2 regions of the Peribacillus sp. JNUCC41 genome follow, and region 2 is predicted to be linked to the other one. Evidence: riboswitches for the same ligand, from Rfam matches in the RefSeq annotation. Region 2 holds a riboswitch; the other holds the start of a gene.
What was found. Region 2 has a riboswitch for S-adenosylmethionine ahead of JNUCC41_RS06340 (5-methyltetrahydropteroyltriglutamate--homocysteine S-methyltransferase). Riboswitches for the same ligand answer to the same signal wherever they lie in the genome.
Positions count from the first base shown of each region.

Region 1: it holds a riboswitch for S-adenosylmethionine, as region 2 does, so the genes downstream of both, JNUCC41_RS20120 (Na+/H+ antiporter NhaC family protein) here and JNUCC41_RS06340 (5-methyltetrahydropteroyltriglutamate--homocysteine S-methyltransferase) in region 2, are expected to answer to the same signal.

Region 1 is NZ_CP062163.1:4,136,752-4,144,685, reverse strand. It holds gene JNUCC41_RS20130 (chromate transporter) at 1-238, shown strand, start outside; gene JNUCC41_RS20125 (chromate transporter) at 286-831, shown strand; gene JNUCC41_RS20120 (Na+/H+ antiporter NhaC family protein) at 1,059-2,369, opposite strand; SAM riboswitch class I at 2,559-2,666, opposite strand; gene JNUCC41_RS20115 (SOS response-associated peptidase) at 2,927-3,598, opposite strand; gene JNUCC41_RS20110 (hypothetical protein) at 3,659-3,814, opposite strand; gene hutG (formimidoylglutamase) at 4,106-5,062, opposite strand; gene JNUCC41_RS20100 (LysR family transcriptional regulator) at 5,186-6,088, shown strand; gene ggt (gamma-glutamyltransferase) at 6,235-7,934, opposite strand, start outside.
Region 2 is NZ_CP062163.1:1,263,517-1,271,450, reverse strand. It holds gene JNUCC41_RS06355 (amino acid permease) at 1-618, shown strand, start outside; gene JNUCC41_RS06350 (CaiB/BaiF CoA transferase family protein) at 862-1,962, shown strand; gene JNUCC41_RS06345 (hypothetical protein) at 2,207-2,731, shown strand; gene JNUCC41_RS06340 (5-methyltetrahydropteroyltriglutamate--homocysteine S-methyltransferase) at 2,879-3,982, opposite strand; SAM riboswitch class I at 4,065-4,166, opposite strand; gene JNUCC41_RS06335 (hypothetical protein) at 4,333-4,761, shown strand; gene JNUCC41_RS06330 (glycerol-3-phosphate responsive antiterminator) at 4,926-5,468, shown strand; gene JNUCC41_RS06325 (MIP/aquaporin family protein) at 5,693-6,517, shown strand; gene glpK (glycerol kinase GlpK) at 6,539-7,934, shown strand, end outside.

The DNA.
Region 1 (7,934 bases), 2.6 Mb from region 2:
TGCGGCTATCAAGATAGGAAAAACGGCTGTTGTAGACAAATCAACTTTCTGTATTTTATTAGCAGGAATTCCAGTCCTCTTCTTTCTTCACCCTGTGATAGTTATAGTGGCAGGAGCTGTAGTGGGTATTGTGACAATCTCCATCAAGAGAAAATTAGGATACGATGTCAAGTTGGACAGAAAAGATAAGACAAAAGAAGAAAATGATTTCGAACCTTACATGGGTGCTGGCATATAGGTAAATCAAAAAGGGTCTAACTAATTTTCAAGAAAGCGTGTGATAGAATGATGGAATTGTGGGAGTTGTTTAGCACCTTCTTTATTATCGGCTTTGTATCGTTCGGAGGCGGATACGCCATGATTCCCGTAATAGAATCGGAAGTCTCACAGCATGGATGGCTGACGACGCAACAATTTACCGATATAATCGCAATTTCCGGGATGTCCCCAGGACCTGTCACAGCCAATAGTGCCATTCTCGTTGGCTATTCTACTGCTGGATTAGCAGGAGCCATATCATCCGCTCTCGGAATCTTGCTACCTGCTATAATATTCGTGACCGTTATAGCCACCTTCTTCAGCAAATTGAATCATTATCCAGTTATTCAATCCATGTTTTATGGATTAAGACCCATTGTCACTAGTCTAATCCTCTTTGCAGCAATCAGTTTATCACTTTCCAATCATATGATAGCCCCTAACTTTTCATGGCATACGATAAGCTTATTACTCGTATTTGGATTATCGTTATTTGCCCTGATGAAATTACGCTGGCACCCAGCTTATGTAATTATACTTTCTGGTTTAGTTGGTGTTGTCCTCTATTCATGACAAATGCCGCACGCAAAACCATTATCAATATGGACCGGAATGAGCAGTTATTTTAGTTATGAATAAAATGGTATACCATAAATAAAAGAAATACCAAACAGATGAATTGAAAACTGCCTTGATTACTTTTTGAACACTGATACTGACATGAATGCGAAGATTTCACCCATACAGAAAACACCCTGTATCCAATGATTCAGGGTGTTTTTTTCATTTTTGTCCTCTTTTTAAGAAGTCCGTTTCTTCGTTTCATCCGAGTGAAACCGTGGATAACCAATCAAGATGGCCACGACTCCACAAAGTCCAATTAGTATCGGGTAATATGAATACGGCAAGATGCTTATCGGAGAGATTTTTGCTACCCCTGCTGCAACAAGCAGTTGTGCCCCATATGGTATCAACCCTTGGATACAACAGGCAAAAACGTCAAGTATGCTCGCCGATTTACGCGGATCAATCCCATACCTTTCAGCGATGTTTTTGGCAAGTGGCCCAGCAATGATAATCGAAATCGTATTATTTGCCGTGGAAAGGTTCGTCAAGCCAACAAGCCCGGCAATACTGAATTCCGCCCCTTTTTTTGATTTGCTATTTCGGGTCACGAGCTGGAGTAGATAATCAATGCCACCATTATGTTTGATTACAGCAACCATACCTGCAATTAAAATGGCAAGGAAGGATATTTCATACATTCCCGCCATTCCTTCACCAACTTTTTGAATGACACCCAACGGTTGATAACTTCCATCAGCCAAGCCGATGATTCCGGCAAAGACGATTCCGCTGGAAAGCACCAGGAACACATTGACTCCTGCCAATGCAGTGATCAATACGCAAAGGTATGGAAGAATCTTCACCCAATTATAAGAATTTTGGATGATGTCGGCTTGTTCACCCATCGTTAATATTCCTAGGATAGCACATGTGATGATGGCTGCAGGTAAAACGATGAAAAAATTCACTTTAAACTTATCCTTCATTTTCGTTCCCTGTGTTCGAACTGCAGCGATTGTCGTATCTGAAATGAAGGATAGGTTATCCCCAAACATCGCACCACCAATAACGGCCGCCATTGAAAGGGCAAGCGAAATATCGGTTTGCTCGCTAATTCCGACCCCGATAGGTGCTAGGGCTACAATCGTTCCCATGCTCGTCCCCATAGATAGAGAAATAAAACAAGCGATAATGAATATCCCTACCATCAAAAGATTTTGCGGAAAAACGGCTAAGGCAAGATTCACCGTTGATTCAACCGCCCCCATGCCATTCGCAACTTCGGAAAAAGCGCCGGCTAAAAGGAAAATGATAACCATTAACATAATATTGGCGTCCCCTGCACCTTTACAGAAAATATCAACTTTTTGATTGAAACTTTCTTTCCGATTCATTGCCAATGCAGCTGCTGATGCAATAGAAATGGCTACAATCACCGGAAAAGAATAAAAATCTTTAGTGATGATTCCGGACCCTATAAATAAAATTAAAAATACGACAAATGGAATCAATGCCCATGGATTCCCTTTATTGTTTGCACTCATGATGTACACCTCTTTTTATTTTTCCCATGACATGTGTCATAGCCTTTATCCTTTTAACAGTTTTCGCAAATAACACCAACTTGAACTTGATTCTCCAGTCATGGAGCTATAGCTAAAAAACTGCCGGCATAAAAAAGACCCCTTCTATTTAACAACAAGAAGAGGTCTTTTAATTTATAAAAAACACCCTCCTTATCTTTCAGGCGAAAATCAGCCTGCTGGATTTGGCACAGCACTCCCATTAAGTCCGCTGCCGAGACATCTTCGGGCCAGTCCCTCCGTCTCTCTTGATAAGAAGATCAAATTTATATAATTTATCAAATATTACGATGCCTGCCAGAAAAGCACCAGGCTGGAAAGTTGCCGAAACCAATCTGAGTTTTTGAAAGAGACATCGAAGTCGTTTTGAAAAGCAAATATAAGAGTACAGCATTTTGTCTATTTTCGCAAGGTTTAGTTTTAAAGTATTTCCATGCACTTCTTAATGATTAATTAGGAATCTTGACATATGCAGTTAATCGGGACGGAATTAACATAAAAAGAGGTCTAATGACCTCTCAGCAAATTTGTTGTATTAGGTTAGGTGAATTTTTTTTAGTCGAGTTCACATCAGTCGATACCTCAAAAGCTTCCATTTGTTCCGAATCGAATGAATTTAAATACTGCTGCAGATATGCAGGATCATTAATGGATGGATTCAACCAATCTTTTTCATCTTCTGGTTTAAGGATGACAGGCATACGATCATGAATGCTGGTCATCAGCTCATTAGGAACGGTTGTTATAACGGAGCACGAGTAGATGCTGAGGCCTTCAGGAGATTTCCAGGATTCCCATATACCGGCCATTCCAAATGGAGCATGATTCTTCAGTTTTATTCGCATCGGTATTTTTCTTTCTGGTGTCTTCTTCCATTCATAAAATGAGTCAGCGATTATCAAGCATCTCTTCTTCTTATACGCATTCTTGAAGCTTGTTTTCTCTGCAATGGTTTCCGCTCTGGCATTGATCATTTTATAGCCCACTTTTTCGTCTTTTGCCCAGAAAGGAATGAGTCCCCACCGAAGATATCCAAGTCGATTCCTTGCCCCGTCATTAATGACGGATAGCACGGATTGGGAGGGAGCAATATTGTAGCTGAATTGGTATTCCTCATCAAATGATCCTTGAATATCAAACCGATCTTTTATTTCCTCAATATCAGTGAAAAGGGTGAAACGTCCACACATAATATCGCCTACCGTATTAAGATTTATTACAGTGTAACAAATGGAACAAACAGGCACAAATCAGCGTTCTAAAATCCTGATGTCGGTAAATGGCTGATTAAATAATTCGCTGGAAATCAAAAGGGTGCCAAGGACTTCTCTTTCATCTTCAGCTTTAATGATTTCCGACAAAATCAAGGTACTACCATTCCTTACCGTTACTTTATATTCATTCATGGAATCCCCCCTCATAAGGCTAGATGCTTGTTATTATAAACCAAAAGACCACAAGTATCAGTATTGAACTCTTGCAGATTCATGGGTTAATCTACTAATGAAGAGGCCGCATGTAGGTTCCTTTACACATTAAAGGGTTATTCGAACAAAGCCCGGGAGCATAAATCCTTGAATTGGCGGCATAAAAAAGACTGCCCATGAATGATTCATGGACAGTCAGGCGCTGTAAAAGGTTTTTCGCTTCAATACAGATAGTTGATTACGGAGATGGCATTTTAGTAAGACCATTCATTATTTAAAATGAAGTAAAACCTCATTTATTAAATGTGCTGCCAATGTAACGGTTTTATTATTTTCATCCAACGAAGGATTCACTTCCGCGATATCAAAGGAGAGAATCTTTTCATTCGATACGATATGCCTGATAATGGCACGGACCAATTTAGGATTCAGTCCAAAAGGCGATGGAGCACTTACCCCAGGTGCGTAGGCTGAATCAATAACGTCTGTACATAATGTAAGAATAATGTAGTCATGTCCCTTAGCGAATTCATTTATCCGCCGCTTAGTTTCATCCATTTCATTCAATGACAAATCTTCTTCCAATATGTAATCGATCTTACTTCTCTCGGCAGTTTCAAACAGTGCCTTCGTATTCCCCTGCTTCTGAATTCCGACACATAAATAACCACAATTTTTATCTTCGTCCAAAATTTGCTTAAACATCGTTCCTGATGAACTTTCTTTTTCATAAGGCCTCATATCAAAGTGAGCGTCAATATTAATGATTCCCAAGCTAGCTCTTGGTCCAATGGATTCCCTAATCCCAAGATAATGGCCATACAGGGTTTCGTGCCCTCCGCCAAGTATGATAGGAATCGCTCTACTCTCCAATATCCGGGTAACAGCCGAACCCAATTGGGATTGAGCGGCCTCCATCTCTGTACCTTCACATATTACATCACCAGCATCCACCAGCTCGGTTTGGGAAGGTAAATGACAGGGTAATTTCGCCAATGACTGCCTAATATGATCAGGCCCTTCTGCCGCACCAATCCTGCCTTTATTCCTTTTAACGCCTTCATCACATTTGAAGCCAATCAATCCAAAGGTCCTGGATGAATTGGAAGAGATGGCTAATTCCGAAATCGGTGCCAAACGTACTCTTTGGTGGTATCTGAAGCTGTCCATGTCAGATTGGGAATCAATTCTTCCATTCCAATAATTTAAAGTCGGATTTGTATACATAATTTCTCCTTTATTTAAAAAATTCCGAAATATCTTTTTTCAAAATTATAAATGAGATAATATATAATTACCAATACAAAATTTCAATATATCTATAGCTTAAAGCTATAGAAAGGAGAATATATGGATCTTCGTCAACTTCGATATTTCACTACAATTGTCCGGGAAAAGAATTTCTCAAAAGCAGCAAAAACGCTGCATATATCACAACCTTCCCTAAGTAATGCCATAATGAAATTAGAAAATGTAGTTGGTTTTCAGCTTTTGGAACGCAATACAAGAGGGCTTGAGCTCACGGAATCAGGGGGGATTTTCTATACGAGATCTGTTGATCTGTTAAGAAGATTCGATAATATGCAGGTGGAGCTTAAAGAAATGAAGGATGTCGGAAGCGGAACCGTATCAATAGGTTCCATAGAATCATTCAAATTTTGGTTCCCGAAGATCATCAGGAATTTTAAAATCAATTATCCTAAAATTCATATAAAAGTCAGGGAAATATTAGGGGAAGAGAAGGTTTTCGATTCGTTAAATCAGTATAATGTTCATTTCACCATCACGAACCAGCCCATCAACAATGAGGAAATTCTGTCCACACCCCTTTATAATGAAAGATTCATGCTTTTGATCCATAAAGATGACGATTTAAACGGAAAAGAGTCCATCACCTTCCAAGACATAGCAAAGAAAGAATTGATCATCAGTACAACTGGATTTCAAACAAGAGATGATATCTTAAAAGCATTTAAGGATGAAAATGCAATTCCCAATATCCTATACGAAATAGAAAGGCTTGAAACGGCTTGCAGTTTGGTGGAAGCAGGGATTGGGGTTACAATTTTACCGGAAAACTATATAAGATCCGCTGCAACAACCAATACTGCAATTCGCGCGATCGATTCAAATTATTTGGAAAGGACTGTTTACCTGGCTTATTTGAAAGATCGATATCTGTCTCCTGCGGTATGTAGGTTAATCGAGGACATACATAGCTTTTTTAAGAGTGATGTCAGGAACGGTGACTAAAAAAATCAAAGGTAATGACAAAAAAAACATTCCCCATATGCACATTGCACAGGGGGGATGTTTGATTTTATTGCTTTGGCCATTTCCCTCGATTTCCTTATAAACTGCTTGCTAGAGCAGTTTCAGTCTAAATTCGTCAGGGTAAATTAATTCGTGACACTGCCATCATCGTCTGGATCTCCAATATCCGCCGGATCTTTTTCCAATAGTGCCTCTTTGTCTTTTTCATTCCATTTTGTTTTATATCCTAATGATTGCGCAACCCTTAATACCGGTAGATACGATTTTTTATCTGGTTTGAATGTTTCCAAGTCCCCTGTTCCAATTGCACCCAAACCTAGTAACAATTTGTCTGATTGGATATAGGGTTTTTCATCTATCAGTTTCATTTGTTCAGCTGAATAAGGATAAACGGCTCCATTCACTTTTAAGGTAAACGGTCCCTTTTTTTCTTCTTTTATTTCTTTTGGCTTTTTCGATTTATAGGAAACATTATACACTCCTTGAACAGTTCCTTCTCTCGTATTATCGGCTCCCCCATACATTCTCCCCTTTTCATAATCATAAATAACAGCTTGCACATTTCCGATATGCTGGGGTTTTTCTTCATAAACATGGCCTTTTGCCATTAACTCCAACCTTGTATTTTGTTCAATTCCCGGTTCCCATCTAACTGTCGGATATCCAGCGGAATAAATACGTGGCGCTAATATGGCATCTTGGATTCGCATTTTATGATCAAGCACGTTCATAATCGTTTCAGATACAGATGCTATTATCGTCGCTCCTCCTGGTGAACCAATGGCCATGAAGGGATTGCCATCTTTTAATACGAAGGTCGGTGACATACTGCTTCTTGGTCTTTTTCCTGGTTCCACCTGGTTAACTCCACCCGGTGTTGCATCAAAATCCGTCATTTCATTATTTAGCATGAATCCATATTCAGGTACCATGATACCCGATCCGAATACTTGCTCGATTGTAGTCGTATAAGCAACCATATTTCCCCATTTATCCATTACAGAGAAATGGGTTGTTTGACCGATCGGTGTTTTCTCCTCTTTTACCTTCTTCATTGAAGTAGGTTCTTTGCCCTCATACTTCCATGGATCGCCTGCCTTGACATCAGCTGTTGATCTTTTTGGATTGATGAGTTTTCGTCTTTCTTTAATATAATCTTCATCCAATAGTCCTTTTGTAGGTACATCATAAAAATCTTCATCTGCCATATAGGCAGCTCGATCGGCAAAAGCAAGATGCATGGCTTCCGTGAGATAATGAAGATACTCAGGTGTGTTCGCCCCCATCTTTTGTACATCGTATCCTTCCATAAGCTTCAGGATTTGTAGAACAGTCAAACTGCCTGAGCTTGGTGAAGCTGCCCCTACCACTTCAAATCCCCTATATTCCGATTTAATCGGCACTCTTTCTTTCACTTCATAGTTTTGCAAATCCTCAGTTGTCATCGTTCCTTCACGCTTTTGAACTTCTTTGGTTAGGGCTTCCCCGATTTCACCTTTATAAAAAGCCTTGGAACCTTGTTTTTTTATTAACTTAAGAGTCTTTGCCAGATCTGGCTGAACAAGGGTGTCTCCCTCTTCCAAAGGCTTTCCGTCTGGTACAAAAACCTTTGCAGCCGCTTGGTTATTTTTAAGCTTTGTTACATTTTCATCGATATATTGTGCTGTTGCCCAATTGACTTTTACCCCTTGTTCAGCTTGTTTAATGGCCGGGCCTATGACTTGTGATAAATTCAATGTTCCATATTTCTCAAGAGAAGTCTCTACACCCTTCAGAGTTCCAGGAACTGCAACCGCTTTACCAGATGTGTGCCGCTTACTAAAAG
Region 2 (7,934 bases):
CTCATTTTTGAAAAGGCTGGAGTGGCCTTTGCCGCTTCGCTTATGAATGCCGTCATTTTAACCGCGGTATTATCTGCAGGTAACTCAAGCCTATATGCATCAACGCGTATGTTATACTCAATGGCAAAAGATGGACAAGCACCGCGCATTTTTGCAAAACTTAATAAACGCGGAGTACCGGTTGCAGGCATGATTTTGACATGTTCCATCGGCATGCTGGCCTTTTTAGCCTCCATTTTCGGGGATGGTAAAGTGTATATTTGGTTAATGAATGCCATTGGAATTACAGGATTTATCTTTTGGCTCGGCATTTCCATCAGCCATTACCGTTTCCGGAAAGCGTTCATCGCTCAAGGCCATTCATTGGAGAAGCTGCCATATAAGGCATTATGGTTTCCGATTGGACCGATCTTTGCCATTTTAATTGGCATGATCGTCATCCTGTCCCAAAATATCCAAGCATTTTTCTCAGACCAAATCGATTGGGGCAGTGTTATAGCTGCATACCTGGGAATCCCGCTTTTCCTTGGACTATGGTTTGGCTATAAACTGGTAAGAAAAACTAAATTCGTTAAAATTGATGAAGTAGAATTTGATTTTGACAAAAAATATGAATGAACAAGCTTAAAGTAAAATCAGCCGGACAATGTAGTTTTAAATTGTCCGGCTTTTACTTGTTTTCTATAGGCTCATTAACAACAGCCAGGAAGCTGATTCCTGGCTGTTTATTTTTTTGAATGGAAATTTATACAAAAATGACAGGCGGTGTTATATGATAATCGTAAACTCTGCATAATTGCATGTACAGAACGACGGGGAAAGCTTTTACTAATTCCAATGGAAAGGGAAGGTGTACGGCTGATGACATTATTGACTCATTTAAAAGTATTGGACTTTTCAACGTTACTGCCAGGCCCATTTGCCACTTTGATGCTAGCGGATTTAGGAGCGGATGTTTTGAAGGTGGAGAGGCCGGGAACAACGGATTCATGGGGTGTGAACCAATATCTTAACAGATCGAAAAAGTCGATCACACTTGATTTGAAACAATCTGAGTCCATTGAATCCGTAAAAAATCTAGTGAAGGAATACGATATCGTCATTGAACAGTTCCGTCCAGGTGTCATGGAACGCCTAGGGCTGGGATATGAGGCATTAAAATGGATCAATCCGAAGCTGATTTACTGTTCCATCACGGGCTTCGGCCAGACCGGTCCCTATAAAGACCGACCGGGGCATGATATCAATTATATTTCGATTGCGGGATTATCTGGCTATTCCGGTACAAAAAAGGATGGCCCGGCAAAAAACGGAACCCAAATAGCAGATCTTGCCGGAGGATCTCTGCATGCTGTTATCGGTATATTATCTGCAGTCATTCACCGGGAAAGAACGGGATTCGGCCAAGCCATCGACATCAGCATGACCGACTGCAGTTTTGCGTTGAATGCCATCTCCGCACCCCTGAATTTACAGGGGGGCCTCGAGCTTGAACCAGAAAAACTGATGTTGAACGGAGGATCCTTTTATGACTTTTACGAAACGAAGGATGGACGCTATTTTTCGGTAGGAAGCCTAGAGCCCCCTTTTCGAAAAGCATTATGTGAAGCGATCGGTGCACCCGAATTGTATGACTTGAGCACTAAAAGTGATGAAGAAAGCGGAATCAGGTTTAAAACGGCCGTCCGACTGGCTTTCCTTGAACGGGATTTTCATGAATGGCAGGAAATATTCGCTGATTTCGAAGCCTGCGCAGAACCAGTTCTGACCTTCACTGAAGCGGCCGAACACCCCCAATTGATGGAGAGGGGAATGATCGTCGAGGTACCGGACGGAAAAGGAAATGTCCAGAAGCAAATCGCATGCCCGATCAAAACATCGGTTTTCACCCCTGAATATAAACATGCAGGCTTGAGGCCAGGACAAAACAACGAAGAAATTCTTCACACCCCCAATCGATAAATGAAGATGTTAAGGCTATCACTTTTCCGAGTTTTTTCGGAAGGAGGTAGCCTGTTTCTTTGAATTAAGCTGGAGTCAGGCCTAAAAACCTGGAAACAGCCCGGATTAAGCAGAAGGAGAACAATAGCACTTGTGGTAAGCGATATATCACTACTGTGAAAATTTACTAGTTATAACGAATGTGGGCAGGGTATCAGAGTAGCATCTGATAAGAAATTGCTCAGGTAAGGAGGGTTGCATAAACATGTTTGGTCTCTCTGATATCATTAAATTTCTATTTTCCTTTTTTTTGATCATGCCGATCGTTACGCTGATACATTTGAGCGGGCATATTTTTTTTGTCACGATCTTTGGGGGATCAGAAAAGAAAATCTTGATCGGTTGTGGCAATAAACTGTTCGCCTTTCGGAACATAGAGGTGAGGAAATATTATTTTTGGAATGGGACTTGCGAGTTCAAGGGACTGAAACATGATAATCGATTGACGAATACGCTGATCTATTTAGGAGGGGCTATCTTTAATTTAGTCAGCATGCTGATCATCTATAGCTTAGTGTATCAGGATATCCTGGACAGCTCGGTGATCTGGTATCAATTCATCTATTTTTCTTTCTATGTTATGTTCTTCTCGTTGTTTCCGATGTATTTCTCGGACGGGTCGCCTAGTGATGGGAAGGCCGCGGAATTGGCCTTGAGGAACAAGCTGGAAGATAGGGTGACGGATGATATATTTGTGAAGAAAATGGATGATGATGAAAGCTGCAAGTAAAAAAGGGACGTGCTGGTGGCCGTTCTTTTTTGTTTGCTCTCGGATTTAGGGATGGATGTCTTTTACGCTTTTATTATAAACCTAATCGGCACGCTTATATTGATGCCGATTAGGTTGTTCGAACGGATTAAAGTCTCCGCAAAAAAATCATTTCCAAACTTCTTTTGCTACATCAACGACGAACTTCAGCTTTTCCCATTGTTGTTCTTCGGTCAGCTTGTTGCCGTGATGGGTGGAGGCGAACCCGCATTGCGGACTTAAGCATAATTGTTCGAGAGGAACGAAGTGCGAGGCTTCTTCAATGCGTGCCTTAACAGCTTCCTTGTCTTCGATTTCTCCATTTTTTGAAGTAACGACACCCAGTACGACCCGTGCACCGCCATTTTGAATGTATTCTAATGGTTTGAAATCCCCTGAGCGTTGATCATCATATTCCAAGAAAAATCCATCCACTGTTTCTTTTGCCAATAAAGTTGGGGCGATACGGGCATAGCTTCCTTCAAACGCCCAAGTCGACTGGTAGTTCCCACGACATAGGTGTGTAGTGACGACAAGGTCTTCTGGTTTGCCTTCCAATGCGCCATTAATTACGCGAAGTGCAAGATCGATTAACTGTTCCCTCGTATATTTTCCATCTTTGAACTGGAAATCCGGAGCTGAAAGTCTGGCAATATATACATCATCCAATTGAAGATAACGCACACCTGCATCATAAAAGGCTTTCAAAGCATGCTGATATGCTTTAATGATATCATTTGCATAGTCTTCAATATCAGGGTAGATGTCTTCATTATGAATGCCTACAGCAAATAATTGATTCGGACTGGGAATGGTTTGCTTGGCAACTGCGCGTCCGTTCACGATTTTGTTCAATTCAATGAAGTCACCAATGAAAGGATGTTCAGGATTGAATGAAACCTTCCCGGTATTGCGAACGTTATATCTTTCTGTTTCCACACCATCGAACGTGAGCCCTTTTTCAGTCACATATCCCTCGATTCCATTTAAATGTTCGAGGAAGTCAAAGTGCCACCATGTTCGTCTGAACTCACCGTCCGTCACGGCCTCCAATCCAACTTCAATTTGTTTTTCGACAATCCGATTGATTTCTTCGGTTTCAACTTCACGAAGCCGCTCTGCTGAAATGGTACCTTCCTTAAATTGCTTTCTGGCAATATGTAAACGTTCTGGTCTTAATAAACTTCCGACGTGATCGGCCCTGAATGGTGCTTTCGTTAATGTGATGGACATGTTGCATTCCTTCTTTCCTTTTAAAAATAAAACACCTCTTCTTAAAAATAAGAAGAGGTGTTGGCAACCAAGCTATATACTCTTCTTATCTTCAAGTTTTTACACTTCTGGAATTAGCACAGTACATGATCAGTCTGTTGCTGAGGTATCAAAGGGCCAGTCCCTCCACCTCTCTGGATAAGAGTTGTCTATTAAATTAATTATGACTATACAGGTAGTTTTTATAAAGGTCAAGGGTTGAAGGTGGAAGATTTTGAATATACCGATTATTGTTCTGTGTTACTACATCAGGGAACCCGGCATATGCTATAACCGAAGATTCATATGAGCGGCAGGAGGGGAATGCAAGGATGAATACATTCAGTCCATTCAAAAATGGCATAACGATAACTTTAACTGAAGCCATGATAGAGAAAATCATAAGAAGTAAATCAGATGGTCAGGATATTAATATCGAAATTACGCCAAAACATATCGTGCTTTCCGGAACGACGGAAGTGAAAAAAATGATGTTTAAGAAAAACGTAGCTTTCCGGATTACATTAAAACCGGTATCTGTGGAAAAAAGAACGATTTTATTTGAATTAGTGGAAATGGAACCAATTGACAGGAAATTCATCAACCAAAGGATATTTAACAGACCGCCATTTTTTGAATTTGAAAAAAGAACGATCAAAATGAATGTTAACGCCTGGAAAATCGTGAGGAAAATTCCCGTTGGCACAATTAAATCGTATGAACTCGTCGAAGGTGCATTGAAAATGAAACTTACTTTATGATCGAGTTTACATACATCCTTAGCCGAAAACTATAAAGGGAGTGCCAGGTATGATAGTGTTATGGTGATATGGGTCATGAAAAAATGTGTTTGATAAATCAAGCTCTTTAAAATATACTAAATGACTTGAAGTTTTGAGTTTTTCTGGGAATGAGGAGGATAATGATGGATCAGAAGATTTTGCCTGCTTCAGCAAGCATGAAGGATTTCGAAAGATTTTTAGAAAGTTCCTATGAAATAGGTGTGTTTCTTGATTTGCATATATCACAATTGAAAAACGTAAGTATGATGGCAAAGCAGCATAATAAGAAAATGATATACCATGTCGATTTGATCCATGGCATAAGAAGTGATGAGTACGCGACAGAATTCATTTGTCAGGAATATAATCCATATGGGCTGATTTCGACTAAATCAAACGTTATATTGAAGGCGAAGCAAAAGGGGGTCATTGCCATCCAACGAATCTTTTTAATAGATTCACATGCACTTGAGAAAAGTTATAAGCTGGTGCAGAAAACCAAGCCGGATTATATCGAAGTATTGCCGGGCGCCATGCCATGGATGATAAAAGAAGTGAAGGAACGGTTGCAGACACCGATTTTTGCAGGCGGCCTCATACGTACTTCGGATGAAGTCCTGAACGCCCTTGATGCTGGAGCGTCATCAATTACCACTTCCAAAACTGAATTATGGGATATCGTTTAATAGGGGAAATTAAAAAAAACACAGAAAAATAGATTAATTCTTTACAAAATATTGACAGCGTTTTCATAACCTAGTATATTTTACTGTACAAGTTAATATATGTGACGGAGACTAGGAGATTCACAACAGATCTATTCATAATTTATTTTATGAAGATAGTTCTGCTGTGGATCTCCTTTATTTGTTGGCATGGTTTAAAAATTTATCAGGGGAGGGGTTTATTCATGACTCCATTTTGGGGAGAAGTGTTAGGTACGATGATATTAGTTTTATTCGGAGCAGGCATTGGGGCTGGTTCATCCTTAAAGGGATCCTATGCAAAAGATGCCGGCTGGATCGTTATCACGATTGCGTGGGGATTGGCTGTTACCATGGGTGTTTTTGCAGTGGGCTCCATAAGCGGGGCGCACTTAAACCCGGCAGTCACAGTGGGGTTTGCCATTATTGGGGAATTTCCTTGGAGTGATGTGCCCGGTTACATCGTTGCCCAAATGATTGGCGCAATCCTTGGAGCAACTCTAGTATTCCTGCACTATTTGCCACACTGGAAAGCTACGGATGATCCAGGAGCGAAGCTTGGTGTGTTCGCGACATCACCTGCAATCCCCCACACATTTTCAAATCTATTAAGTGAGATGATTGGAACTTTCATCCTTATTCTTGGTTTATTATTTATAGGTGCCAATCATTTTACAGAGGGTCTAAACCCATTCGCAGTCGGGTTATTGATTGTCGTGATCGGGATGTCACTTGGGGGAACAACAGGATACGCAATTAACCCGGCCCGCGATCTGGGGCCGCGCATCGCTCACTTTTTGCTGCCGATACCGGGCAAGGGCAATTCGAATTGGGGCTATTCATGGATTCCGGTCGTTGGCCCGATTATTGGGGGTTCACTTGGTGCCGTTTGTTATAAAGCGTTCTTTATGGGAGAAATAACAGCAGGATTTTGGTCTGTTTTGGGTGCAAGCCTGGTACTATTGATATTAGCCTATGCATTTGGTAAAAAACAGTCACATGAAATGGAAAGCAGAAATATTGCCAGTTAATTAAAAGGAGGGGCATACACAATGGAAAAATACATTTTATCATTAGATCAAGGAACAACGAGTTCGCGGGCGATTTTATTTAACGAAAAGGGGGAAATCGTCCATTCCTCCCAAAAGGAATTCACACAGCATTTCCCTAAACCAGGCTGGGTCGAGCATAACGCCAATGAGATTTGGGGATCGATCCTGGCAGTCATTGCCGGTGTACTATCTGAATCCGGTGTAAAGCCTGAGCAAATTGCCGGGATCGGCATCACCAATCAGCGTGAAACGGCAGTCGTTTGGGATAAGGAAACAGGTACCCCTGTCTATAATGCGATTGTATGGCAGTCCAGGCAAACAAGTGAAATCTGTGATGATTTGAAGGAAAAGGGACTTAATGATCTATTCCGGGATAAAACGGGATTGTTGATAGATGCTTATTTTTCCGGAACGAAAGTGAAATGGATCCTCGATAATGTCGAAGGGGCCCGGCAAAAGGCGGATGAAGGCAAGCTGTTATTCGGTACCATCGATACTTGGCTGATTTGGAAGCTATCAGGAGGCAAGGCTCATGTAACGGACTATTCGAATGCATCCCGGACATTGATGTATAATATCCATGAACTGAAATGGGATGAAGAACTGCTCGAGATATTGACTGTACCAAAATCGATGCTGCCGGAAGTGAGGCCTTCCTCTGAAGAATATGCACGTACGATCGAATATCATTTCTTCGGCCAATCGATTCCGATCGCCGGGGCAGCCGGTGATCAGCAGGCAGCATTATTCGGCCAAGCCTGTTTTAATGAAGGAATGGCTAAAAATACGTATGGAACAGGCTGTTTCATGCTCATGAATACAGGAGACAAGGCTGTCAGTTCCGAACACGGACTATTGACGACACTTGCCTGGGGACTGAATGGGAAGGTCGAATATGCATTGGAAGGCAGCATATTCGTCGCGGGCTCCACAATCCAATGGCTGCGCGATGGCCTGCGGATGCTTCATGATGCCAAGGACAGCGAAGCCTATGCAAAACGGGTGGAAAGTACGGATGGAGTATATGTGGTACCGGCTTTTGTAGGACTTGGAACTCCATATTGGGACAGCGAAGTGCGGGGAGCCGTTTTTGGTTTGACGCGCGGCACATCCAAAGAACATTTCATTCGTGCCACACTTGAATCACTGGCATATCAAACGAAGGATGTCCTTGATGCAATGGAGGCGGATTCAGGAATCGAGCTCCAGACATTAAGAGTGGATGGCGGGGCAGTCAAGAATGACTTCCTGATGCAATTCCAAAGCGACTTATTACGGGTGCCCGTCGAGAGGCCGACCATAAACGAAACTACAGCATTGGGTGCTGCATACTTAGCTGGGCTTGCTGTCGGGTATTGGAAGGATCAAGAAGAAATCTCCCGGCAATGGGCGGTAG